One region of the Roseateles microcysteis genome, then DNA from elsewhere that is predicted to be linked to it. Evidence: predicted binding sites of a transcription regulator. Region 1 holds the regulator's gene; each other region holds the start of a gene.
What was found. The regulator sigma-54, encoded in region 1, starts transcription at its own class of promoters, with help from an activator protein. The targets are predictions, from matches to a motif close to TGGCANGNAANCTGCTTT.

Region 1 (5,269 bases):
GAAGCTGTTCTACGCGCTTGACGGCCTGGGCAAGGCCGAGGAATACCACCAGCGCGTCTTCGCCGCCTTCCACCAGCAGCGCCTGGAGCTGGACGACGACAAGGCCATCATCGCGCTGGCCACCAAGATGGGCCTGGACACCGCCAAGTTCACCGCGATGTACAACTCCTTCGGCATCGAGAGCAAGCTGTTGCAGGCCAACAAGCTGTTCGAGGCCTACAACATGGACGGCGTGCCGGCGATCGCCATCGGCGGCCGCTTCTGGACCTCGCCCTCGATGGTGGGCGAACGTGGCATGACCGAACAGGAACAGGGCATGCGCGCGCTGCAGGTCGCCAACAGCCTGATCCAGCGCGCGCGCAGCTCAAAGCCGTGACGTAATTGCCAGCGGCCCGGGGGTGGGCTGGGCCTAGAATGGCCTGCAAGTTTTGTGCCGCCCACCCACCATGCGCCCTGCCCATCTTTCCTCCTCGCTGCTGCTGAGCGCCCTCGCCTTGCTGGCCGCTGCGCCGGCGGGCGCCGAAAAGGGCGACCGCTACAAGCCGATGAACATCAGCTATGACGAAGGCGGTCGGGTCGAGATCGCCAACCAGCTGACCGAGCTCACCGGCAACGTGATCCTGAGCCAGGGCAGCCTGCTGCTGAAGGCCGGCAAGGTGGTGATCAAGGAAACCCCCGACGGCTTCTTCCAGGCCTCGGCCACTTCGGACGGCGACAAGCAGGTGAGCTTCAGCCAGGGCCGTGACACGCCGGGCGAGGTGATCGAAGGCAGGGCCGACCAGATCGAATACGACAGCCGCAAGGAAACCGTCCGCTTCGTCGGCAATGCGGTGCTTCGCCAACTGCGCAACGGCCTCGTCACCGGGGAGACCACCGGTGGCGAGATCGCCTATGACAACCGCAGCGAACTCTTCAAGACCAGCGGCGGCAATGTCGAGCGCAGCCCCAACGGCCGCGGCCGCATGGTGTTGATGCCGCGCGCAGCCAGTGCGCCCGAGGCATTGCCGTCCGCCAGCAGCGCACCTACCCAACTGCAGCCCAGCACCACGCTGCAAACCACGCCTCGCAAGCCCTCATGAGCGGCATCGACAGCGCAGCGGCGGCACCGGACCGCCCGAGCCGGCTTGAGGCCGACGGACTGCAGAAGACCTACGGCGTGCGTCGCGTGGTCAAGAACGTGCACCTGGCCGTGGACAGCGGTGAAGTCGTGGGCCTCCTGGGTCCCAACGGTGCCGGCAAGACCACCAGTTTCTACATGATCGTCGGCCTGGTGCGGGCGGACGCCGGCGAGATCCGGCTCGATGGCGAGGCGCTGGAGCGCCTGCCCATCCACCGCCGCTCGCGCCTCGGGCTGTCCTATCTGCCGCAGGAGGCTTCGATCTTCCGCAAGCTCACCGTCGAGGAAAACATCCGCGCCGTGCTGGAGCTGCAGCAGGACGAGAACGGCAAGCCCTGGACCAAGACCCGCATCAACGAGATGCTGGACAGCCTCCTGCACGAGCTCTCGATCGAGAAGCTGCGCGACAGCCCGGCACCCGCGCTCTCGGGCGGCGAGCGCCGCCGGGTCGAGATTGCCCGCGCCTTGGCCACGCAGCCGCGCTTCATCCTCCTGGACGAGCCTTTTGCCGGCGTGGACCCGATCGCCGTGCTCGAGATCCAACGCATCATCGGCTTCCTGAAGGCGCGCGGCATCGGTGTGCTGATCACCGATCACAACGTGCGCGAGACCCTGGGCATCTGCGACCGCGCCTACATCATCAGCGAGGGCGAGGTGCTGGCCGAAGGCACGCCCGACGAGCTGGTGGCCAACGCCGACGTGCGCAAGGTGTACCTCGGCGAACACTTCAAAATGTAGGCTGCTGGGGCTGCGCTGAGATGAAACCCACCCTGCAGGTACGGCTCAGTCAGCATCTGGCGCTGACGCCCCAGTTGCAGCAGTCGATCCGGCTGCTGCAGCTCTCCACACTGGAGCTGCACCAGGAAGTGGAGCAGATGCTGGCGCAGAACCCGCTGCTCGAGACCGACGAGGAATTCGGCAGCGCGGTCACCGCACCCGAGCTCAGCGAAGTCCGCGGCAACGCGTCCGACGAACCCGACTCGGCACCTTCAGGCGATGGTGAGGCCGCGAGCGAGATCAAGGCCGAGGACTTCGGCACCACCGAGCGCGAAGACTGGGAAAACGGCACCGAGGGCGACGACTTCGACGGCATCCGCGAGCTGCCCGGCAGCGCCAGCTCCAGCAGCGAAGACGGAGAAAGGCCCGAGACCGAGGCGCCGTCCATCAGCCTGCAGCAGCATCTGCAACAGCAGATGGCCGGCATGTCTTTCAGCAGCGAAGACCGCGCCGCGCTCCTGGTGCTGATCGAATCGCTGAACGACGACGGCTACCTGGCCGACCCGCTGGAAGAGATCGCCGCCTCGCTCGCCGGTGAAGACGACCCCGAGGCACTCGAGGAATTGCTGGAACGCCTGCAGGTGGCCTTGCGCTGGCTGCAGAGCATGGAGCCCACCGGTGTCGGCGCCCGGGACCTCTCCGAATGCCTGCTCCTGCAACTGCGCACGCGGCCGCGCAGCCAGGTGCAGGTGGTGGCCATCCTGATCTGCAAGAACCACCTGGAGCTGCTGGCCCGGCGCGACAGCAAGAAGCTGATGGCACTCACCGGCGCCGACGAACAGCTGCTGCGCGAGGCGCAGACGCTGATCCAGACACTGGAGCCCAAGCCGGGCCGGCCGTTTGCGCCAGGCGAGGCGGCGGCCGTGGTGCCGGACGTGATCGTCAGCAAGAGCGGCCGCGGATTCCGTGTGATGCTCAACCCCGAGGTCGCGCCCAAGCTGCGCATCAACGAGCTCTATGCCAATGCGCTGCGCGCCACGCGCGGCGGCATCAGCAACAGCGCGCTGGGCGGCCAATTGCAGGAGGCGCGCTGGTTCATCAAGAACATCCAGCAGCGCTTCGACACCATCCTGCGTGTCTCGCAGGCCATCGTCGAGCGGCAGAAGGGCTTCTTCCAGCATGGGGCGCTGGCGATGAAGCCGCTGGTGCTCAGAGAAATAGCCGACGAGCTGGGCCTGCATGAATCGACCATCTCGCGCGTGACCACGGCCAAGTACATGGCCACGCCGCATGGCACCTTCGAGCTGAAGTACTTCTTCGGGTCCGGCCTCAACACCGATGCCGGCGGCAATGCCTCCAGCACGGCGGTGCGCGCGCTGATCAAGCAGTTCGTCGACGCCGAAGACAACAACAAGCCGCTGTCCGACAGCGCCTTGTCCGACATGCTGGAAGAGCAGGGCATCCAGGTGGCGCGGCGCACGGTGGCCAAGTACCGCGAGGCGCTGAAAATTGCGCCGGCCAATCTGCGCAAGGCGCTTTGACGCGACTCTGACCTGGGGTCTGAGCGGGGGTCTGAACGGGGCCCTGAATGCCTGCCGCGCAGCGCGCTGCCAACGCATGACCCAGCGACTTGCTAGGACTTTGCCGCGTCAGTCGCCGCACCGCAACAGCGCCGGCACAAACGATCAAGGCGTTGATTGATGCGCCCTGAATCCGCCCGGGATAACCCGCAAAGTGGGTGACCGGAAACCTTGCCTCCCGGCCGATTCATCCGCTATTCAAAATTCCGATAGTTCGACGCACAAGCGTCATACATCGATTCGGACCCGTCCTCATAAGCTGGACTCCTCACAAGCGCAGGCGGGCCTCATCCGGGCCTTGCAAGCAGGCTTGTAGATCGCCGCCTCGTGAAGCCTCGGGGCGCTTGCGGTGAACACCAGTCAATGACAAAAAGTGCCGGCCAAGCCCGGTGACGGAGACAGCTTGTGAACAAGATTTCGAAACTGGCCTTGCGGCCGGATGGCCTGGCCCTGGCCGTTTCCATGGCCCTCACGCTGATGGCCAGCGAGGCCGCGATGGCTCAAGCGAGCACGACGCCCGTAGCGCCGGCCAAGCCCGCGGCCGAAGCGGCGCAAGGCGGTGAACAGGCCAAGGACAGCAAGGATGACAAGAAGCCGGCAGCGAAGGCCACGGCCGAGCTGAGCTCGGTGCTGGTGATCGGCACGCGGCTCTCGCAGCAGTCCAGCATCGACCGCAAGAAGCGCGCGGCCACGGCCACCGACTCGGTCGTGGCGGAAGACGTCGGTGCCTTCCCTGACCGCAATATCGGCGAAGCGATCTCGCGCATTGCCGGTGTGGCGCTGGACCGCGGCGACTTCGGCGAAGGCGTGAGCGTCTCGGTGCGCGGCACCGGCGCCGATCTCACGCGTGTGGAGATGGATGGCCAGGCCGTGCAGGCTGGTGGCGGCACCGACCTGCTGGGTGGTGGCGGTGGCCGCGGTGTCGAGTTCCGCGAGCTTTCGTCGGACCTGATCAAGAGCGTGGACGTGGTCAAGGGTTCGACCGCCGCGATGACCGAAGGCTCGCTCGGCGGCAGCATCATCATCAACACGCGGACCGGCCTGGACTTCAAGAAGCCCTATTACTCGCTGCGCGTGGCCGCCACCGAGAGCTCCCTGAACAGGAAGACCACGCCCAACCTGAACCTGGTGCTGGCCGACAAGTTCCTGGACAAGCGTCTGGGCGTGCTGGTCAACCTGAACAAGTCCAACTACAACAGCGAGAGCCATCAGCAGAGCAATGGCGGCGTCAACGGCCTGCAAGGCCTGTTGCGCCAGGCGGACTTCGACAACTCGCCGGAGAAGACCTTTGCCTTCAACCCGGCCACGGTCTCCAAGACCGACCCGACGGTCAACGCCACGTTCCTGGCCTCGCCGCTGACGGCCGGCGGCACCTTCAATGCAGCCACGCCGCTGGAGCTGATCACCAAATCGGCCGCTGCGCAGAGCAAGGCCGACTGCTTCACTGCCTTCCCCAATCTCACCACGGCGCAGACCAGCGCGATCAACGGCAGCACGGCGCGCACGCTGGCCATCAACCAGCGCAACAACGAACAGCTGAGCTGCCTGAACCAGTGGAACGACTACACGCCGGCGCTGATCCGCTCCTATGTGCGCGGCCAGGACGACCGTCGCCACGGCGGCGACATCCGCCTGGATTTCAAGGTCAGCGATGAATTGAACATCTACGGCAAGTACGCGTCCAACCAGCGCAAGGTGGCCGACGTGGTGGGCAACTTCTCGGTGGGTGGCACGCCGACCTACAACACGGCCGGCACCTTCGTCGACTCGGCCGCTGGCGTGCGCTCGCTGGGCACCGGCCTGGCCTACCCCTACACCCTGATGCCGACGACCTACAGCTACCGCGCCGGTGCGC
Region 2 (5,269 bases), on a different contig from region 1:
TGTGCGTGAGCTGGGCCGCGAGATCGCCGTGATCCGCCCCTACCTCGAGATCCTCAAGGTGCGCATGGAAGAACGGCTGCAGACCGAGATCGACGTGCCCGAGGGCCTGCTGTCGGCCGAGTTCCCGCCCATGATGATCCAGAGCCTCGTCGAGAACTCGATCAAGCATGGCCTGGAGCCCAAGGCCGAGGGCGGCAGCCTGAAGGTCAAGGCCGAGATCGTGCACGGCAAGCTGCAGATCACCGTGGCCGACACGGGCCTGGGCTTCGGCCGCGCCGCCACCAGCGGCACCGGCGTGGGCCTGGCCAATATCCGCGAACGCCTCTCGCTGCTCTACGGAGCCAAGGGCACCGTCACCGTCACCGAAAACCAACCCAGCGGCACCGTGGTCACGATTCAAGTGCCCTATCGCAGCCGCACCGACGACTCTTCCAACGAAGGAGCAAAAGCATGAAACGCGTGTTCAAGGTCTTCGCCGTCTTCACCCTGCTGATCCTGATCGCGGCCATCTCCGGCGGCTTCAGCCTCTGGCACCACATTGGTGATCATCAAGGCATGTCGATCACGGTCAATGGCGAGGAGATGATTCTTGGTGCGCTCGACCTGGGCGACATCATCGGCGGCGCCGTGGGACTGGCCATCGCTGCGGTGGTGGTGCTGGTGGTCGTGCCGCTGTGCCTGCTGGTGGGCATCGGCCTGCCGCTGCTGATCGTTGGCGCGGTACTGGCGCTTGGTGTGCTGGCTGCGCTGAGCGTCGGTGCCGTGGTGTTCTCGCCGCTGATCCTGATCGGCCTCGTGCTGTGGCTGCTGCTGCGCCGCAAGCCGGCCAAGCCGCTGCCGCCCCAGGCTCCGGCGACACCGGTCGAACCTGCGCTGATCCACGACTAACATCGGCGCATGAACGACACCAACCACACCCCTCGCGTGCGCGCGGTCCTGGCCGACGACGAACGCTTGATGCGCGAGCAACTGCGCAGCCGCCTGACCGAGGTTTGGCCCGACCTGGACATCGTCGCCGAAGCCAAGAATGGCATCGAGGCCGTCGAGCTGGTCAAGGAGCACAAGCCGGACCTGGTGTTCCTGGACATCCGCATGCCCGGCCTGACCGGCGTCGACGCCGCCAGGCAGATCGCCCAGCTGCCGGAAGACGAGGACTGGCTGCTGCCCGAGATCGTCTTCATCACGGCCTACGACCAGTACGCGGTCGAAGCCTTCGAGCAGGGTGTGGCCGATTACGTGCTGAAGCCCGCCGAACGCGAGCGGCTGCAGGTGACAGTGGAGCGGGTCAAGAAGCGCCTCTCGCAGCGCCACAGCAATGAGCCGGTGCCCGACGACGGCAAGCCCGCCGCGCCGATGCAGCAGCTCCTGCACAAGCTCTCGGCCCAGCTCAACCCGGGCAGCGCGCCGGCCTATCTGCAGTGGATCCAGGCCACCGTGGGCCAGGCTATCCAGATGATCCCGGTCGAGGACGTGCTGTTCTTCATCAGCGACGAGAAGTACACGCGGGTGCAGACCGCCACGCTGGAAGCGCTGATCCGCAAGCCGATCAAGGAACTCGTGGACGAGCTGGACCCCAAGCTGTTCTGGCAGATCCACCGCTCGACGCTGGTGAACGTGAAGGCCATCAACGGCATCACACGCGATTTCCGCGGCCGCCAACTGGTGGGCGTGAAAGGCCTGACCGAGAAGCTCGAGGTCAGCCGCAGCTACACGCACTTGTTCAAGGGCATGTGAGCACAAGGGGCCCTCGGGCCCCTTGTCTGCTCAGAAGAAGCCGAGCTTGTTCGGCGAGTAGCTGACCAGCAGGTTCTTGGTCTGCTGGTAGTGGTCCAGCATGGCCTTGTGGGTCTCGCGGCCGATGCCGGATTCCTTGTAGCCGCCGAAGGCCGCATGCGCCGGGTAGGCGTGATAGCAGTTGGTCCACACGCGGCCGGCCTGGATGGCGCGGCCCAGGCGGTAGGCGCGGCTGCCGTCGCGGGTCCAGACACCGGCGCCGAGGCCGTAGGGCGTGTCGTTGGCGATCTGCAGCGCCTCGGCCTCGTCCTTGAAGGTGGTCACGGCCAGCACCGGACCGAAAATCTCCTCGCGGAAGATGCGCATCTGATTGTGGCCCTGGAACAGCGTAGGCTGGATGTAGTAGCCGCCCGCCAGATCGCCGCCGAGGTCGGCGCGGCTGCCACCGATCAGCACCTTGGCGCCCTCTTCCTTGCCGAGCGCAAGGTAGCCCTGGATCTTGTCCATCTGCAGGGCCGAGGCCTGGGCGCCCATCATGGTGTCGGTATCGAGCGGGTTACCCTGCTTGATCGCGGCGACACGCTTGATGGCACGCTCCATGAAGCGCTCGTAGATGCTCTCCTGGATCAGCGCGCGGCTGGGGCAGGTGCAGACCTCGCCCTGGTTGAACGCGAACAGCACCAGGCCCTCGATCGCCTTGTCGAGGAAGGCGTCGTCCTCGGCCATCACGTCGTCGAAGAACAGGTTGGGGCTCTTGCCACCCAGCTCCAGCGTGGCCGGAATCAGGTTGCCGGCGGCGGCCTGGGCGATCACGCGGCCGGTGGCGGTGGAACCGGTGAAGGCGATCTTGGCGATGCGCTTGCTCTGGGCCAGCGGCATGCCGGCCTCGCGACCGAAGCCGTTGACCACGTTCAGCACGCCGGGCGGCAGCAGGTCGGCGATCAGCTCGGCCAGGACGAGGATGCTGATGGGCGTGCTCTCGGCCGGCTTGAGCACCACGCAGTTGCCGGCACCCAGCGCGGGCGCCAGCTTCCAGGCCGCCATCAGGATGGGGAAGTTCCAGGGAATGATCTGGCCAACGACGCCCAGCGGCTCATGGAAGTGGTACGCGATCGTGTGGCCGTCGATCTCGCTGAGCGCACCCTCCTGGGCCCGCACGCAGCCGGCGAAGTAGCGGAAATGATCGACCGCCAACGGGATGTCGGCGTTCAGCGTCTCGCGGATCGGCTTGCCGTTGTCCACAGTCTCGGCATAAGCCAACAGCTCCAGGTTCTGCTCGAGCCGGTCGGCGATCTTCAAAAGGATGCCGGCGCGCTCGGCCGGCGGCACGGCGGCCCACTGGGCTGCTGCGGCGTGGGCGGCATCGAGCGCGAGTTCGATGTCCTCGGCACCGGAACGCGCGGCCTGGGTGTAGACACGGCCATTGATCGGCGTGACCACGTCGAAGTACTGGCCCTTGAGCGGCGGCTGGAAGCGGCCGTTGATGAAGTTGTCGTAGCGCGGCTTGTAGGCGATGCGGGCGTCGGGCGTGCCCGGGGCGGCGTAGATCATGGTCAGTCTCCTGTGTTTGTCGTGAATCGGTGCCTGCTGGCATCCGCGCCGCTTAATTGCAGGGATCGTGCCAGGGGCCGGATCGGCAGCCTGGCGGCCCATTCCCGCAAGAACCGGGTCAGGCGGCGCGCGCAGACTGTGCCGACGACGCAGGCCTGTGCTGCGGGACTGTCACGCGATGGAGCAGTTGCAACCGCAATCCGGCTGAACCGCTTCCGTGGCGCGGGGCCCGGCCCTAGGGTCGCTGCCAGACGGCGCCCGACCTGGAGCCCCGCAAGGAGACAACGAGTGATGTGGACCCTGCCCCTGGCCGCTGCCGCGCGGCCGCGCCCCGACGGCCGCAGCCTGCGCCAGGCCCGCCGCGCCCTGCTGGAGGCCGGCGCGCCGCCCAGCGGCCTGCTTGACGCCGCGGTGGAGGCCAGCTGGCAGCGCAGCCTGGCCCATGGGCTGGAGCCGCAGGGCCGCTCGGCCGGCGTGCCCCATGCCTCGGCCGCCCAGTTGCGCCGCGCCCAGGAGCAGCGCCGCCAGCTGCTGGCCCAGGCGCGGCCGGTGATGGAATTCGTCCACGACCAGATTCGCGATGCCGGCCAGATCGTCATGCTGGCCGATGCCGAGGGCATGCTGCTCGAGGCCCTCGGTGACACCGGCTTTGCCGACAAGGCGGCCCGCGTGGCGCTGCGCCCTGGTGCCAACTGGCTGGAGCAGTGGCGCGGCACCAATGCCATCGGCACGGCCCTGGCCGAGGGCCGGCCGCTGATGGTCCACGGCGGCGAACACTTCCTGGAGCGCAATGGCTTCCTGACCTGCGCCGCCACGCCGATCTGGGGACCGGATGGCCGCCTGCTGGGCGTGCTGGACATCTCCGGCGACCAGCGCGGCGAGCACCGCCATGCGCTGGGCCTGGTGCGCGCCGCCGGCCGCATGCTGGAGCACCAGCTCTTCGAGGCGCGGCACGGCGCCGGCCTGAGGCTGCGGCTGCATGGCCGGCCCGAAGGCCTGGGCACCGTGGTCGAAGGCCTGCTGGCACTGGACGAGGACGGCCGCATCCTTGGCGCCAACCGGACAGCCCTCGAGCTGCTGCGCCTGCCGGCCTCGGCCGTCGGCCAGTGGCAACTGGACGCGGTGATGGAGCAGGCCGTGGCCGCGCTGCGTCAGCGCGGCGGCCCGCAGGCGGTCGAGGGCACGGCGGCCGGCACGCTGTGGGCCCGGCTCGACGGCGCGCGCCGCGGGCCGTCCGCGGCCCCGGTCCCCGCCCAGGTCAAGCTGCCTGCACCGCGCGACGCACTGCAGCAGCTGGACAGCGGCGATGCCGCGCTGGCCCAGCAGATCGCCCGCGCCCGCCGCGTGCTCGACAAGCCCATCCCGCTGCTGCTGCAGGGCGAGTCGGGCGTGGGCAAGGAGCTGTTCGCGCGCGCCTGCCACGACAGCGGGCCGCGCGCCGCCCGGCCCTTCGTCGCCGTCAACTGCGCGGCCCTGCCCGAATCCCTGATCGAGGCCGAGCTGTTCGGCTACCGCGGCGGTGCCTTCACCGGCGCGCGGCGCGAAGGTGCGCCCGGCCGGCTGCGCGAAGCGGCGGGCGGCACACTGTTCCTCGACGAGATCGGCGACATGCCGCTGGCCCTGCAGGCCCGCCTGCTGCGCGTGCTGCAGGAGCGGCAGGTGCAGCCCCTGGGCGGCGGCGCGCCGGTCGACCTGGACTTCGCCCTGATCGCCGCCAGCCACCGGCCGCTGCGCGAGCTGGTGCAGCAGGGCCGCTTCCGCGAAGACCTGTACTACCGGCTCAACGGCCTGATGCTGAGGCTGCCGCCGCTGCGCGAACGCAGCGACCTGGCAGGCCTGATCGCGCAGCTGCTGCACGACCTGGCACCGGGCCGGCCGCTGACGCTGGCGCCTGCGCTGGCCCAGGCCTTCGCCGCCCATGCCTGGCCCGGCAATGTGAGGCAGCTCGCCCAGGTGCTGCGCACGGCCGTGGCCCTGCTGGACG
Region 3 (5,269 bases), on a different contig from region 1:
TGCTGTCGCGCGCCATGCGCCGGTAGCCCGTCGGAGCTGCCCCTACAATCCGCTCCCTCTCTCCGTAGTTCAATGGATAGAACGGCCGCCTCCTAAGCGGCAGATACAGGTTCGATTCCTGTCGGAGGGACCATTTGCAAATATCATGATGTCGCTGGATGTCGCATAGCCGCCAAGTGAATTAAGCGCTTGGCGGCTTTTTCTTGTTTCATCGTCTCACGATGTCTCATTGCATCGCATGCAGGCAGGGGGAACATCAGGGGGAACAAACCGCAGTTCCTGACACCGAAAAGCAATCGTTCATGGTCGAGAACACCGCTGGCATTGATCCTCAGGTAATCGAGGCACTAATGGCCCGCGTGAAGGCCGGGCCGCTGGGCGATGCATACAACCGTGCCGAATTCATGGAGAAGCGAAAGGCGCTCATGAAATCCTTGTCCGACTACTTGGACAAGATGCGCAGGGGGGGCAGGTGATCGCCCTGAATACCGCCTGAGTCATCAGGCTATAGCGGGCCCGGCAACCGAGGCGACTGCGCGGATGCATGACAGCGTAACTGAGGGCGGCAGCGCAATGCAGACTTCATAGGGGTCGGCCGTCATTTGAGCGGCTGCGACTACTCCGGCAGGTGGAGCGTTGGCAATACGCCTTGACGCGCACCTTGGTGGACTCATAGTCTGCTATGCACATCGTTGCGGCATGGGCGACCGGCAGAACCAGCAGAGCTGCGGTCAGAAGAGCCAAACTGAAGTTTGAGCTCTTGGTCAGGGGCCCTTCAGTGGAAGACTCTGCCTTATGTACGAGAGCCGATGAACCGGACCAGGAAGAGCACGACGGCCACGACCAGCAAGAGATGGATGAATCCGCCCAGCGCCGTTAACTTGACGAGCCCCAGAAGCCAAAGGACAAGGAGGACGACGGCGATGGTCTCAAGCATGTTTCGGCTCCCTTCGGGTCGAAGACCGGCCAGCAGCCGCTGGCCAGTGCGTCGGTCACTTGCGGGTCGCGTCCTTGAGCACTTCCTTCACGTCGCCGACAGCCTTTTGCGTCTGACCTACCGCCTGCTTGCGAATGCCCTTGAGTTGCTGCTCGGTGCTGCCGATCACCTTGCCGGTGGTCTCCTGCACCTTGCCAGCTGCGTCCTTGAGCGTGCCCTTGACTTGGTCCTTGTTCATACATTCACCTTGGGTTGGATTTAGGTAGCTGCGCAGCGAACCGGCTGCGCGACGGTTCACACATTGCGGTAGGGCGTGCCGTAGAACTTGTGCAGGCCGCCCGCCCATGTCTCGTCCGACATCGAAGGCCAGTGATCTTTGTTGAAGCCCGGCGCGTCCTTCAGCGTGTCCTTGGGGACGTTTAGCGTGAAGCGCTTGTTGGTGGTGTCCAGGGCGAGTGCCGCCCAGGGCACTGCGAACAGCTTGTCTCCTAGGCCCAGCACGCCACCGAATGAGAGCACTGCGTAGGCAACCTTGCCCGAAGCCATATCGACCATGAATTCCTTGATGTCGCCCAAGCTCTCGCCGTCCTTGTTGTGGACGTCGTTGCCGAGCAAGGTGTTGGCGCCCATCAGCGCCGGACCGGGTCCGGTCGAGTTGTTGGCATACATGCCGTAGGTGTCGCGTGTGACGTAGCTGGATGTCATGGGATCTCCTGATGTCGGTAGGCGGGACTGATCGGCGACTGGCCAGCACGACGTGCTGCCTACTGGTCTTGGCTCAATCAGCTTCGAACTGGGCCCACACTATTCCCTGCCCTGCCTAAAGTCTGTGCGCCAACGAACGCTGCGCGATGAAGACCTCGGCCACCAATCTCGGCGCTGGCTGAGCAAGGCCGAATCCAAAGTCTGCCGTTCACTCCTGTCATTGAGCTCAGGTACCTTGAAGCGCCCCGCCGCGGGCTCATGCCTCGCCTGCGGCGCTCCGATCTACAACTTCAGTTGAGGAGGTAAGCGTCAGCTCCGCGTCTCGCAACTGGCCAGGGCTGGTGTCGTCGATGGGTCGATAGCGCCTGCTCAATGCTCTGCAGAGCTGCCGTTGACCAGCGCGGGGGTGTTGGGCCCCAAGCGTCGCAGGGACGTGGTGGCCGAGCGTCAGTTTCAAGGTATGCAGCGGTCAGCGCCGCTCAACTGTAGATCCCCTGCCTGCTGGCGGTAGCGCTTGATGGTTAGGGGAACGGATGGGGAATGCAACTTAATTCGGCCGTCGGAAATCCATTTAAATCAACGGAATAGTTGAATCTATCTATCCCTGTCGGAGAGACCAATAAAAAACCGGCCTCAGGGGCCGGTTTGAAGCAGCCAGGCGCGAAGCCTGGCCGACATCTTCTATTTCTTTACTGCTTCTGCTTGCGCTTGCGGCTGCTGGCGCCCAGGCCCAGCAGGGCAGCACCGATCAGGGCGATGCTGGTGGGTTCCGGAACGGCGCTGCCGCGGCCGGTGTCGCTGACGACCACATCATCAAAGCCGATGATGCCGGTGCCCGAGTCGGTCTCGAAGAAGAAGTTGATCGTTGCGGCTGCGCCCGTGGCGGTGAAGAAGGTCTGCGTCTGCGCAGGCGACAGCGTGTTGGCGACGGTGAAGATGCTGCCGCCATCGATCTGGTAACGGATCACGTTGCCGGCAGTCAGCACATTGGTGGCCGACCAGAACGAGAAGTCATAGATCGAGCCGGCGGTCGTTGCGATGGTTTGCGACAGGGTCGCGAAGCCGCTGTTGTCATAGCCGTAGACTGCCGCAGCGCCACTCTTGACGAAGTACGCTCCAGTGGTGCACAGGTCGGCGCCGGTGCAGGTCCAGCCGGTCAGGCCGCCTTCGAAGCCGCCATTGGTGACGAGGGTGGGGCTGGCTACTGCGGGCAGGCTCAGGGACAGTGCGGCAACGAGGCCGAGAATCTTGCTTTTGAACATGGACAACTCCGAAAAAGGATGTCCTCCATTCAGCAATTGCTGTGCCAGCCTCTGCTCAATCCGGACTTTCCTCAATGCCCATCGGAGTTCTCTCGCCACGGTGCTCTTGCCTTGGCTGGCCCGGAGCAGCAGCTTTGTAAGTGGCCTCGACACCCCCACCTGCGGGGTCGCCGTGAAATCCGTCACGAGTGGCGGATGGCCTCAGCGCCAGCGCCACAGCCAGATCAGGTCCACCGCGTTCTCGTCGCCGCTCTGTGCGCGCAAGGTGAAGCGCTGGGCAATGCGATAGACCAGTTGCCAGCTGCCGGTGGTGGCGTTGAGCCCGCGCTCATAGCCCACATACCAGCGGCGCGAGAGCTGCTTGCCCAGGCGCACCACGGTGCCGCGGGCGTCTTCGTCGTTCTGGGCCAGCGAGAGTTCATCAAGGCCGAGGTTTTTCATCAGTCGACCCGAGGGGCTATCGCCTTCGCCGCTCAGCAATGCCAGCGCTGCGCGTTGCAGCACCGCCGTGTCGGCACGGCCCAGGCCTTCGGGTGCGCGGCCGAGCAGCAGCCAGGAGAGCTTGTCGGTGTCGCTCATCTCCGGGTCGGCGTAGAGCTTGATGCGCGGCGACAGCGCGGTGCCGGTCACCGCCACGCCAACCGAGACATCGGTGTTGGGTCGCAGCGCCAGCACATCCAGGCGCGGGTTGTCGTAGGGGCCGACGAAGATCAGCTCGCCCTTGTCGATTTCCAGCTTCTGGCCGTAGGCGGCATAGGTGCCGCCGATGGTGCGCAGGCTGCCGGTGAGGCGCGTGCTTGCGTCTCGCTGAGCGAGCTTCAACTCGCCGGCCAGGCGGCTCTCGAAGCCGCGGCCGCGTATCTGCAGCTTGTCGCCAGCATCCAATGCGAGGTCGACGCGGACCCTGCGCGGCTTGGCCGGCGTGCTGGCGGCTGTTGCGCTGGCGGCTTGCTGAGGCCGGATCACCTGCACATCGGCATCGAGGCTCGGTGCATCGCCGCGCGAGAAATCGAACAACGCGCTGTCGACCTTGATGCGGCCGTCCAGCTCCAGCGATTGCTCGGCCAGGGCAAGCTGTGCTTCACCGGTGATCTGGGCACGACGGTCCACGCGGTTCAGGAGCGTCAGCCCCTCGGCCTTGACCTGCAGCTGCGCTTGCGGCTTCTCGCCCAGGGTGGCGTGGCCGCTGGCACTCATCGAACCTTCGGGGCCGCGGGCGCGCAAATGCACCAGCTCCGCGCGCTCGCCCGCCAGCTTCAGCAGGAACTCGGCATCGCGCACGTCCACACCCAGCAGCGGATTGCGCAGCGAGAGCTTCTGGCCCTCCGCCTGGCCGACGAACTGCGGCGCGCCCAGCGTGCCCGACATGGTCATGCCTGCCGTCAGCGCACCGCCAATGCGCCAGCCCGGCGGCACCCAGCGCCCCCATAGTCCGACGTTGGCCACATTGGCCTGCACCATGCCTTCAAGCCTTGACTGCGGGCCGGGCCACAGTGCCAGCGGATTTGCCTGCAAGTTGACGGAAGCGCCGAGCAGGCCGACGCTGCTGCCGCCGAAGGCCTGGTTCAGTTGCCATTGGCCATCGCGGGCCTGCAGCGCAACGCGCAAGGCGCTGAGGCCGAGCTGCTGAGGGCCGCGCTCATCGGTCACGCTCAGGTCGCCGCGCTCGCGCAAGAGCTCGATGTCGATTTCGACCCGCGGCGTGGTCTTGAGCTTGATCTGGCCACCGACGACCAGGTCGCCGCCCCAGCCGAACTCGGGCTGCCAGCGCTTGAGGAACGGCGCAACCGCCAGCGGCTCGAGATGAATCTCGGCGTTCAAGAGGCTCGGCTCCGTGTTCTGGCGAGCCGCTTGCCATTGACTCTGGCGCCAGCTCAGCGACGCGCCGCCGGCCTCGATGCGGCCAGGCTGAAGGTTCGCCGCGCTCAGGCCAGCGCTCAGGCCGCGATCAAAGGCGAGGTCGAAGCCAAGGGCGCCGCTGCTGGAAATCCAGGCTGGCTGCTCGCTGCGCGCCGGGCGCAAGACCAGCTCGCTGAACGAGCCTCGCCAGCGCAGCGGCTGCTCGCGGCCAATTTGCGGCAGGGCGTCGAAGCCGGCTTGCAGTGAGGTGCGTAATTTCGCTGCTAGCGACCCGTTCTCGCCGAGCAGGGATTGCAGAGTCGTCGTCAGCGCCAGCTGCGCGTCAATTTCCAGCTTGGCCTGATGGCTCGCCCAGCTTCCTTTGATGTCCAGCAGGCCACGGCCCAGCTTGTTGCCGGCGCCTTGGCCTGCGCCTTCCAGCAGCACTTGCAGGCCAAGCGGCGCTTCCAGCGTGTTGCCGGCTTGACCGTTCAAACTGAGCTTGGCGATGTGCCATTCGTCAGCG
Region 4 (5,269 bases), on a different contig from region 1:
CTTGGACCTGCTGAACCGTGTGCTGCTGATCAACCAGAAGCTGCCCGAGGCCTATCTGCTGCGTGGCGACATTCTCAAGGCCCAGAAGGGTGATCTGAAGCAGGTTGCGAATGCCTACGAAGATGCGCTCAAGGCCAACGCTCGCTACGTGCCGGCGCATGTGTCGCTGGTAGGCATGGCACTCAGTCGCAAGGACACCAAGGAAGCGCAGACTCGATTGGCAGCTCTGCTTGCAGTTGCACCCAAGCATCCGGATGCAATCTTCATTGCCGCCGTCGTTGCCTACGAAAGTGGCGACATGAAGACGGCTCAGGAAAAGACGCAGCAACTCTTGAAGTTCGCGCCGTCCAACCCGCGCGCGCTGCAGCTGATGGGCGCTATTGACCTCAAGCGCGGCTCGTTGGTTCAGGCTGAGACCTCGCTCACGAAGGCCGCTGCCGCCTTGGCGGATGACGATCATGTGCATCTGCTGCTGGCGCGTGCGCAGATCCGAGCCGGGAATTTCGACAAGGCGCTAAAGGGCTTGCGACCCATGACGGAGCGCCCGAACCCGTCCAGTGATGCGGTTTCGATGATGGCCGAGGCCTTGCTGCTGAGTGGTCAGGTCGAGGCTGCCCAGCAATACTTTGCGCGAGCTGCCAAGCTGGACCCCAAGGACAGTCGCAGCCGTACGGTCCTGGCCCTGGCTGCAACGATGGGTGGGCAAGCTGAGCAATCTGTCGCGCAATTGCAGTCCCTTGCAGCGCGCGACGAAGGAACTTTCCCGGACCTCGCGCTGATCAATCTGCTGATGAGCCAGAAAAAGTACCCTGAAGCACTGGATGCGATTGCCAAGCTGCAGGCCAAGCGCCCGGATAGCGCGGTGGCACCGAGCTTGCGCGGCAATGTGGAAATGGCCCGCGGGAACAAGGCGCAAGCTTACGCAGCGTACGAGGCATCCTCGAAACTGGACCCGAGCTACTACCCTGCGCTTGCGGCCGTCGCCAAGTTGGACGTCGCCGAGGGGCGCCTGAGCGTTGCCAAGGAGCGCCTGGAGGCCTTTGTCGCCAGGGTCCCCGACAACGTTCAGGCGCAGATGTTCCTGATTTCCGTGCGCGAGCGCAGCGGTGCCGATGCGAAGGCCGTGATGGAGGACCTGCGCAAGCTGGTCAGCAGCTTCCCTGGCGAAGTCGCACCCCGCATTCTCTTGACCCAGATGCAGCTGCGTCAGCGCGACGTCAGCGGTGCGCTGGGTACCGCGCAAGAAGCCTTCGCTGCGCTTGGGGACTCCCTGGAGATCGGCGACAACCTGGGGCAGATCCAGATCGCTTCAGGCGACTTGAATCTGGCCATGAGCACCTATGCGAAGCTGGCCAAGAATCAGCCGAACTCGGCCCTGCCGCACATGCGGATGGCGGAGATTCACACGAACCAGCGCAACACCACTGCGGCCATTCAGTCTCTGCGCCGCGCGATTGCCGTCAGCCCCGAGCTGGCGCCGGCGCTTCAGATGCTTGTTGTGATGGAGCTCAACGCGGGGCAAGTCAAGGAAGCCTTGGCGGTGGCGCGATCGGCCCAGCAAAAGTTCAAGGGAAGCCCTTTCGGCCATGCGCTTGAAGGTGATCTGTGGGCATCGCAGAAGAACTGGGATTCAGCAGCCAGCGCTTATCGCCGCGGGCTGGATCTCTTGCCTGCGCCGGAGCTGGCCATCCGCCTGCACCGGGCCCTGGCGCACTTGCCGGACCAGGCGCGCGCGAATGAATTTCAACGGCAGTGGCTTGCCCAGCAGGCGGCCGACGCTGCCTTCCGCATGTACCTGGCGACCGAAGCAGTCAAGCGTTCTGACTTTGCGCTGGCCAGCAGCCACTATGAGGCGATCATCAAGGCAAGCCCCAGCAACCTGGAGGCCCTGAACAACCTGGCCTGGACCCTGGCGAAGGCGGGCAAGCCAGGCGCGCTTGAAATCCTCGCTCAGGCGATCAAGCTGGCGCCCAAGGAAGCCAGCCTGTACGACACTCGGGCCGACATCTACGCGACGATGAAGGACTGGTCCAATGCCGTCGAGTCGCAAAAGGCCGCCCTCGCGCTGCGGCCCAACTGGCATGAAGCGCGCCTGCGCCTGGCCAAGCTCTACCTGCAGCAAGGCGACAAGCCGCACGCTCGCCAGGAGCTGGAGACCTTGTTGCGCCTGGGCGAGAAGCATCCGCTCTACCGTGAAGTGCAGAAGCTGCAAGTCGCCAGCTGAGCACTGAGCGCGCTTGCTGGACAAATCAAGTGACGAGTTTTTTTACAGTTGCCAGTCACCCCTTCCTCTTGAAATTGTTAAGTTATTGATTTGTAAGAAGAAATTCACCCTGGCACGGCGCGTGCTTACTACTCAGTCGTGAACCAGCCAATTGGCTTCAACAAGCAAGCTTTCTCCACAGGAGTGACATGATGAAGAGCAAACTTCTTTCCGTATGCGTCGCCGGCGCTCTTGCGCTCACGAGCTTCTCCGCATTCGCGGAATTCAAGGATTTCAAGATCAACGAAACGGTGATCCCTGGTTCCGCTGCGGGCCAGAGCTCGGTGACCGTCGACAAGATCACCGGCCTGTACACCGAAGTTCTGGGCCTGACCGGTCCTGGCACGTTCTCGGCTTCGGCAGTTGGCTTCTTCACCGGCTACGCCGCTGATGAAGGCACGTCGACCCCGTTCACCAACCTGACCAGCGGTCTTGGCGCTCCGGGCACGTTCTATCGCATGTACGCCAAGTTCGTCGCCTCTGGCGCCGCTACTTCGGCCACCGACTTCGTCGGCACGGCTGGCGCGATGCAAATCTGGCTGGACCCGGATGCCAACACGGTGTTCAACATCAACGCCGGCAGCAGCTACACCACGATGCAAACCGCAACTGGCCTCACGGCTAGCGATGACATCTTGATCGGTAGCAGCGTCACCAGCTACGGCACGGGTGACCTGGTTGGCCCCCCGGGCGCCTTCAACATCTTCTTTGATGACTTCACGCTGACCGCTTTCGGTTCGACCTACTGGTTCGATCCGGCACCGTTCCACATCCGTGTGCAGACCAATGGTGACTTCGACCGCGTCACCCCGACGACCGGCGGCGCCACCGATCCGTTCCCTTACCTGATCACGGGTGACTTCAGCGCCGTGTTCATCCCTGAGCCGGGTTCGCTGGCCCTGGTGGGTCTGGGCATGGCCGGTCTGGGCCTGCTGAGCCGCCGTCGCCGCGCAAAGTAAGCGCATCGCTTGGCACGAGTCGGAGCTTGCCCGACTCGATCCAAGAAGAAAGCCCGCTGCGAAAGCTGCGGGCTTTTTCTATTGTTGGGTGTCCTTCAGGTCTAGGCCTTGGAGCCTGCGTCGTTGCCCCGGAGCAGTGGCCTGACCAGCATCAGCAGTAGTTGCTGCAGGGGGTTCGAATTGCCCCAGGGGCGCCAGGTGAATTTGAGCTTTTGCCCATAGGCATCGAATTGCATCGCCCACGGGGCTGGGCGCAAGGCGCCTCGCCCGAGCAATACCTTGAGAACGGCCGTCCCCATCACGCCGCCACACAGTGCGCAGGCCATGCCGGTGGACGGGCCGCGCTTCTCGCGGAAATTCACGGCCTCGGGTGCAACCAGGTAGTTCCGGTTCAGCATGGCCGGTGAGAGCCCGACGGCGAAGCGCGCGAGTTGCTCGTCCTTCGCATGGCCTTCCAGCTTGAAATAGTCTTCGAAGCTCATGCCATCGGCTGAGAAGTAGAGCAGGGCGGTGCTCATGCCCAGGGGGGCGGCGGTCAGTGCCGGAATTCCCTTTTCACGGCAGCGCGCGAAAACCTGGCGACGAATGTCAATCGCAAAGAAATCCAGTGCGTCAACATATACATCGACGCCTTCCAGGAATTCATCCAGATTATTGAGATCAATGCCGGACGGGAATTTCCGGACTTGAATTTCCGGGTTGATGTCCAGCGCCATCCGTTCGATCGTGTCCAGCTTGGTTTGGCCCATGGTGGACATGAAGGCGCCTGCCTGGCGGTTCATGTTGTGCAGGTCGAATTCGTCGAAATCGGCCAAGACCAGCTTGCCGATGCCCAGCCGCGCCAAGACCAGCGAATGTTCCCCGCCAACCCCACCCAGTCCGGCAATGGCGATGCGGGCATTCCTCAGCCTGGCCTGCTCTGACTCGGTCACCCAGCCAATATTGCGGGAGAAAGCGCGGGCGTAGTCAAACTGCATTTGGTTCCTTTGCATTGCCGGCGGGCTGTCCCGGGCGGGGTGGCCGGCAGTCGCTGGGCAGTATCGCCGAGCGCTGTCGGCCCTACAACCGGAGCCGGGTCGGCGCCGATATTCAAGCTGATCGAATCCCCGTGCGATATTGCTCGCGCCTACTCGCAAGCCCCCTGTTTGCTGGGCACAAAAGCGTCAAAGCCCTGTGGCATGATCCGTGAATCAGCAGGTCGCCGGTCAGCGCTGTGCGTAGCTCAACGCATAGCGGCTTGGCGCTGTCGCCACCTACATCGAGAGGAATTGCCTTGAAGACACTGTTTGCATCCATTTCGGGCCGCTCCGGCTTGCTGGCTTTGGCGGTTTCCTTCGGTCTGCTTGCTGGTTGCGCAAGCACGGGAGGCATTCCTCCTGCGCCTGTCACGGCGGCTACGCAAGACTACAGCTACATCATCGGCCCCGGTGACGGCCTCAACATCATGGTCTGGCGCAACCCGGAGCTGTCGATGCAGGTGCCGGTGCGCCCCGACGGCAAGATCTCGGCGCCACTGATTGATGAAATGGTGGCACAGGGCAAGAACTCCATCGAGATTGCCCGCGACATCGAGAAGCAGCTCAGCAAGTATGTACGTGACCCGGTCGTCACCGTGATCGTCACCGGTTTCGTCGGGCCGTACAGCGAGCAGATCCGCGTGGTTGGCGAAGCCGCCAAGCCCCAGTTCCTGCCCTACAAGCAAAAGATGACCCTGTTGGACGTGATGATCGCTGTCGGCGGCCTGACTGATTTTGCTGCCGGCAACAGTGCCACCATCCTGCGCTCCGCCGAAGGCAACAAGCAGTATTCGGTGCGCCTGAAGGACCTGATCAAGCGCGGCGACGTGTCAGCCAACGTCGAGATGCGGCCCGGCGACATCCTGATCATTCCGCAGAGCTTCTTCTGACCTGAACAGCTGTCTGCGGCCCGGCCGGGCCGCAGTTCAGGGATGGCCGCCCCCCGGCCCTCTCGTTACCAACGCTTGAAGATTGTTTGATGGACCTCCTGCTCGCTCAACTGTTCTCGGTCACCAGGCGGATGTGGAAAT

Region 2: the regulator sigma-54 is predicted to act here: its motif matches at 3,341-3,358, upstream of exaC (acetaldehyde dehydrogenase ExaC).
Region 3: the regulator sigma-54 is predicted to act here: its motif matches at 2,934-2,951, upstream of V3596_RS16020 (PEP-CTERM sorting domain-containing protein).
Region 4: the regulator sigma-54 is predicted to act here: its motif matches at 2,335-2,352, upstream of pepA (flocculation-associated PEP-CTERM protein PepA).

Annotation. Positions count from the first base shown of each region.
Region 1 is NZ_JBAJMV010000007.1:240,268-245,536, forward strand. It holds gene V3596_RS19745 (thiol:disulfide interchange protein DsbA/DsbL) at 1-376, shown strand, start outside; gene lptA (lipopolysaccharide transport periplasmic protein LptA) at 447-1,079, shown strand; gene lptB (LPS export ABC transporter ATP-binding protein) at 1,076-1,855, shown strand; gene V3596_RS19760 (RNA polymerase factor sigma-54) at 1,876-3,375, shown strand; gene V3596_RS19765 (TonB-dependent receptor) at 3,820-5,269, shown strand, end outside.
Region 2 is NZ_JBAJMV010000003.1:155,579-160,847, forward strand. It holds gene V3596_RS09725 (sensor histidine kinase) at 1-454, shown strand, start outside; gene V3596_RS09730 (hypothetical protein) at 451-888, shown strand; gene V3596_RS09735 (LytR/AlgR family response regulator transcription factor) at 898-1,734, shown strand; gene exaC (acetaldehyde dehydrogenase ExaC) at 1,765-3,285, opposite strand; gene V3596_RS09745 (sigma-54-dependent Fis family transcriptional regulator) at 3,577-5,269, shown strand, end outside.
Region 3 is NZ_JBAJMV010000005.1:369,998-375,266, forward strand. It holds gene V3596_RS15990 (ABC transporter permease) at 1-26, shown strand, start outside; tRNA gene V3596_RS15995 (tRNA-Arg) at 59-133, shown strand; gene V3596_RS16000 (hypothetical protein) at 303-476, shown strand; gene V3596_RS16005 (lmo0937 family membrane protein) at 794-937, opposite strand; gene V3596_RS16010 (CsbD family protein) at 993-1,175, opposite strand; gene V3596_RS16015 (PRC-barrel domain-containing protein) at 1,232-1,642, opposite strand; gene V3596_RS16020 (PEP-CTERM sorting domain-containing protein) at 2,332-2,904, opposite strand; gene V3596_RS16025 (translocation/assembly module TamB domain-containing protein) at 3,106-5,269, opposite strand, start outside.
Region 4 is NZ_JBAJMV010000002.1:533,230-538,498, reverse strand. It holds gene prsT (XrtA/PEP-CTERM system TPR-repeat protein PrsT) at 1-2,224, shown strand, start outside; gene pepA (flocculation-associated PEP-CTERM protein PepA) at 2,416-3,222, shown strand; gene V3596_RS07370 (ThiF family adenylyltransferase) at 3,324-4,199, opposite strand; gene V3596_RS07365 (XrtA/PEP-CTERM system exopolysaccharide export protein) at 4,562-5,128, shown strand; gene V3596_RS07360 (XrtA system polysaccharide chain length determinant) at 5,218-5,269, shown strand, end outside.